2 regions of the Lysinibacillus louembei genome follow, and region 1 is predicted to be linked to the other one. Evidence: riboswitches for the same ligand, from Rfam matches in the RefSeq annotation. Region 1 holds a riboswitch; the other holds the start of a gene.
The links. A riboswitch is a leader RNA that binds a small molecule or an ion and turns the genes downstream of it on or off. The one in region 1 is predicted to bind lysine.
Positions count from the first base shown of each region.

Region 2: linked by a shared signal. The riboswitch ahead of R6U77_RS04060 (amino acid permease) and the one ahead of R6U77_RS15020 (transporter substrate-binding domain-containing protein) in region 1 are both predicted to bind lysine.

Region 1 covers NZ_CP137624.1:3,015,026-3,017,439, forward strand. The annotation lists gene R6U77_RS15015 (amino acid ABC transporter permease) at 1-141, opposite strand, end outside; gene R6U77_RS15020 (transporter substrate-binding domain-containing protein) at 213-1,061, opposite strand; lysine riboswitch at 1,178-1,364, opposite strand; gene R6U77_RS15025 (hypothetical protein) at 1,509-1,775, shown strand; gene odhB (2-oxoglutarate dehydrogenase complex dihydrolipoyllysine-residue succinyltransferase) at 1,926-2,414, opposite strand, start outside.
Region 2 covers NZ_CP137624.1:844,383-846,796, reverse strand. The annotation lists lysine riboswitch at 534-714, shown strand; gene R6U77_RS04060 (amino acid permease) at 790-2,259, shown strand; gene R6U77_RS04055 (SEL1-like repeat protein) at 2,298-2,414, opposite strand, start outside.

The DNA.
Region 1 (2,414 bases):
CGTATGCATAATACCGATAAACAATCCGATAAACGCACCAATAATTGTACTAATAATGGCAATTGCGATTGTCATGTAAGCGCCGCGCAAAAACATCGGCCAGTTATTTTGTAGCATCACTAGCACCGTTTCAAACTGCATAAAATCCCTCCTTCTCCTTCAAGAAATTGTCTGAAAAGCGATATGCTTCTCAGACAATTAGCTTGCCATTGTTATTCAGCAGCTGGCTGATTAGCAATTGCCTCTTCCATTAACTTTTGACGGTCATCCTCAGAAATGCTTGCTAATACTTCATTCATTTTCTCTGTCAGCTCATAGCCTTTACGTACACCAATCGCTACATCTGTTGCACCTGGGTCTGTTTCAAAGCCATCTTCTAGCTCTGCATATGCAAAGTTTTCATTTGCCATTGCAGCGGAAATCGCTTCAGGGCGTTCTGCTACGTAGCCGTCAATTACACCTGATTGAACAGCAATACGCATTGCAGGGAAGTTATCCATTGCTACTTCCTTTTTCACACCAGGAATTTGGTCGATTACTAAATAGTTCGATGTATTTAGCTGTGATGTGATTTTTGCTCCTGAAAATTCAGCTAATGTTTTGGCATTTTCATATGGGCTGCCTTTTTTCACAACGATAACGAAATCAGATGTGTAGTAGTTTGATGTGAAATCGATTGATTGCTTACGCTCTTCCGTTGGGCTCATCCCTGCGATAATTGCATCTACAACGCCTGATTGTAGTGCTGGTACTAAACCATCCCATTCTGTTTTGACAATTTCAAGCTCCAAGCCAAGCTCATCTGCGATTTTTTTCGCGATTTGCACATCGTAGCCCCCCGCATATTCCGCAGAGCCACTAATTTTTACTGCCCCATTCGCGTCTGTCTGCTGTGTCCAGTTGAACGGTGCATAGCCTGCCTCCATGCCTACTTTCAATACTTTTTTACCTTCTTCGCCGCCTTCTGATGAAGCGTTTTTGTCGTCGCTACCCGTGCCACATGCCGCTACAATAAGTGCAGTTAGCATGGCCACAAGCATCATCATTAATTTTTTGTTCATCGTAAATTGCTCCTTTTCTTTAGTTTTTAGGCTTTATTTTATACAAAAAAGCGACCTAAAGAATTTTAGGTCGCTGCCATTTAATAAAATAAAAGCCCAAATCCTCTTAGTTCCATTGATGAGATAGCACAACTTGAGTAAGCTGGAAAGAAATACTCAAGACAGTCCTGCAGTTATTCACTACAGACCCAGCATATCGGATAAGAGCCTCCCGATACACTTCGGCGATATTTCCTTCTTTTCCATTTCACTGTTGCTCAAACTCCATGAAAAACTATTAAATACCGCGCCTCTACCCCACTTGAACGTGAGGCATTACTTATAAAGTTATTAGGTAAATGATATACTACGAAATTACTATTGTCAATATGATTTATGCTGGTTTAACTTGGAAGTAGCTTAATTTGATATAATCATCATTAAGGGCTTGATGGGAGGTTAAATAGTGTGAAGAAGAAGAAGAAAATTAAAATCAAAACCATTATCGGATGGACATTTTGGAGTTTAGTAATGGGGTTTTGTTACTATTTACTATGGATAAGAAGAGATTTAGATATGGATCAATCACTTTGGTTTCAAATTGTTAGTGTAATCTGTTGGTCATTAGTAGCTTCTATGGCTTTTCAGCAAAAAAGATATTTGTGGGCGTTTATTCCTGCTGGATTGGCAGGGCTTCATTTATCGAATATCCTTTTAGTATACGTTATTCGATGAGCGAATTCGGCGATTGGTTGAGCGAGTTTGCATGTTCGTTGAGCGAATTTTGGCATTGGTTGAGCGAATTTCATTATTCGTTGAGCAAATCGGGACTTTTTCCTCATAAAAAAGCAGCCAGACAAAGCGTCTGACTGCTTTCATTTTCAATTATGAGTTTAATAATAAATCTTCTGGGTTCTCGATTAATTCTTTTACTGTTTTTAGGAAGCCTACAGAATCTTTACCATCGATAATACGGTGATCATATGATAATGCCACGTACATCATTGGACGGATTTCGATTTCGCCGTTTACTGCTACTGGGCGTTGAACGATTGAGTGCATACCTAAAATACCAGCTTGTGTACCGTTCATGATTGGTGTTGACATTAATGAGCCGAATACACCACCGTTTGTGATTGTGAATGAGCCGCCTGCCATGTCGTTTAAGCCTAATTTTTTATCGCGTGCTTTTTTCGCTAAGTCTGCGATATCTTTTTCGATGTCTGCAAAGTTTTTAGCGTTTGCATCACGCACAACTGGTACAACTAAGCCTTCTTCAGTTGATACGGCAATACCGATATCGAAGAAGTTGTTTAAGTGAATTTCGTCACCATTGATTTGTGCATTTACGTAAGGGTATTTCTTAAGTGCTGC
Region 2 (2,414 bases), 1.8 Mb from region 1:
TCAAGGCGCCAAGGCGTGTGGAGCGGAATGTACATGGTACATGAGCACCGTAAGCGCTGCGGGCAATGAAGAAATCCGTTGCTGCACTGCGTTGAGAGTGCTGATGGTAGTTGGGGCTGTCTCCTGTGAGAGTAGGACATCGCTTCGCAACAACAAGACTACTGAGCATTCAGTGATTTTGTTGTGCATATAAAATTCCCTCGCTAATAAAATTGGGCCAAATAAGTTGTTTTACGGGCGAGTTCAATGCATAATCGGGCGGATTTCTTCCTAAAATGGGCGAGTTATTATTGGTAGCCTCTTATAATAGTACCAAACTTACTTATAAATTTTGTTATAAATACTAAATGCTCAAGCGTTCCATATTGCGAAAAATCCTCCTCCTGACACAATCGAGTGAATGAAGTCTTTAGAACTGTTTAAAAAAGTGATAGACTTCCTGATTTAGTATGTTGCCTCATTTTTCATTGCAAGTGAGCATTTATTATGTTAAAATAATATGCGTTATAAATTTAATAATAAACCTCAAGTTTGATTGGGGTAGAGGTCGCAATATTTAAAAGTACGCTAATGGAAATGGCAAGCATTGATGAAATTAGTGGAAAGGAAATATTGCCGAAGTGTGAGGGAGCTTGTAACCTTCATGCTGGGGCTGCGTTCGAAAGGAGCAGAACTGTCACGTTTGTTGAGACAACGTGTTGAGCTATCAAAAAACTAAGGATGAATGTAGCCATCACAGTGTCTTGTGATGGTATTTTTTTGTCTTGAAATTAGGAAGGAAGCTATACAGTGAGTGATATTAAAATTAATCAGCTTGGTCATAAACCACCGAAGCTGCAAAAAGCATTAAAAAGTCGCCATATTACAATGATTTCCTTAGGAGGAACAATCGGAACAGGGTTGTTTTTAGCGAGTGGAGGTGCTATTGCCCAAGCTGGTCCTGGAGGCGCATTGTTAGCCTATGGACTGATTGGAATTATGGTGTACTTCTTAATGACCAGCTTAGGGGAGATGGCTGCTTATATGCCATCATCGGGATCTTTTAGTACGTATGCGAGTAAATTTGTTGATCCAGCGCTAGGGTTTGCGCTGGGATGGAATTATTGGTATAACTGGGCGATTACGATTGCGGCCGAAATTGCAGCCGTATCCCTGATTATGAAATATTGGTTTCCAAATAGCTCATCGGTTATTTGGACAGTATTGTTTATCATAGTAGTGTTAACTTTTAATCTTTTGTCTGTTAAAAGTTATGGGGAAAGTGAATATTGGTTTGCGATGATTAAAGTCGCAACAGTTATTGTGTTTATTATTATCAGCTTCTTAATGATTTTTGGAATTTTAGGTGGGCAAGCACCTGTCGGATTTACAAATTTCTTTATTCATGATGGACCGTTTCATGGGGGCTTTTTTGCTACCTTTGGGATTTTTCTTGCAGCGGGATTTTCGTTTCAAGGTACAGAATTGCTAGGGGTAACAGCTGGTGAGACAGATAATCCAGAGAAAAATATTCCGAAGGCTGTTAAATCTGTGTTTTGGAGAATTTTATTGTTTTATATTTTAGCTATTGCCGCAATTGGTTTATTAATTCCTTTTACGGATGAGCGTTTATTATCAGAGGATATTGCTGTATCTCCATTTACATTAGTGTTTGATCGCCTTGGTATCGCTGTGGCTGCATCTTTTATGAATGCCATCATTTTGACAGCGATGCTATCAGCGGGAAATTCAGGGCTTTATGCAGCATCACGTATGCTTTGGCAGTTAGCTGTAGAAGGTAAAGCTCCAAGATTTTTGATGAAGCTAAGTCATCGCGGTATTCCAATTTATGCACTGCTTGCAACATTAGCAGTGGGGAGCTTAGCATTTTTAGCTTCTTTCTTTGGGGATGGGGTAGTATATATTTGGTTATTGAATGCTTCAGGAATGTCAGGCTTTATTGCTTGGCTTGGTATTGCTTATAGTCATTATCGATTTCGAAGAGCATTTGTTGCACAAGGTATGGATTTATCCTTATTACCTTATAAAGCGAGATGGTATCCGTTTGGCCCATTGTTTGCTTTAACAGTTTGCTTAATTGTTGTGCTTGGACAAAACTATACAGCATTTATGGGAGATAAAATTGACTGGTACGGTATTCTTGTTTCGTATATCGGTATTCCATTATTTTTACTGCTTTGGATTGGCTATAAAATTAAATATAAAACCAAGCTTTTGCCGTTGGAAGCATGTGATTTGAAAGTAGAGGCTTCTAAATAGATGAAAATAGGCTGTGTGATTTCGCACAGCCTATTTTTTTATTGGATAGATTTTTTTAGCCAGTATGTTGCTTCGGCATAATCTTGCGCAACGCCAAGTCCTTTTTTGTATAACATACCTAGTTGAAATTGTGCTTTAATATGACCGTTTATAGC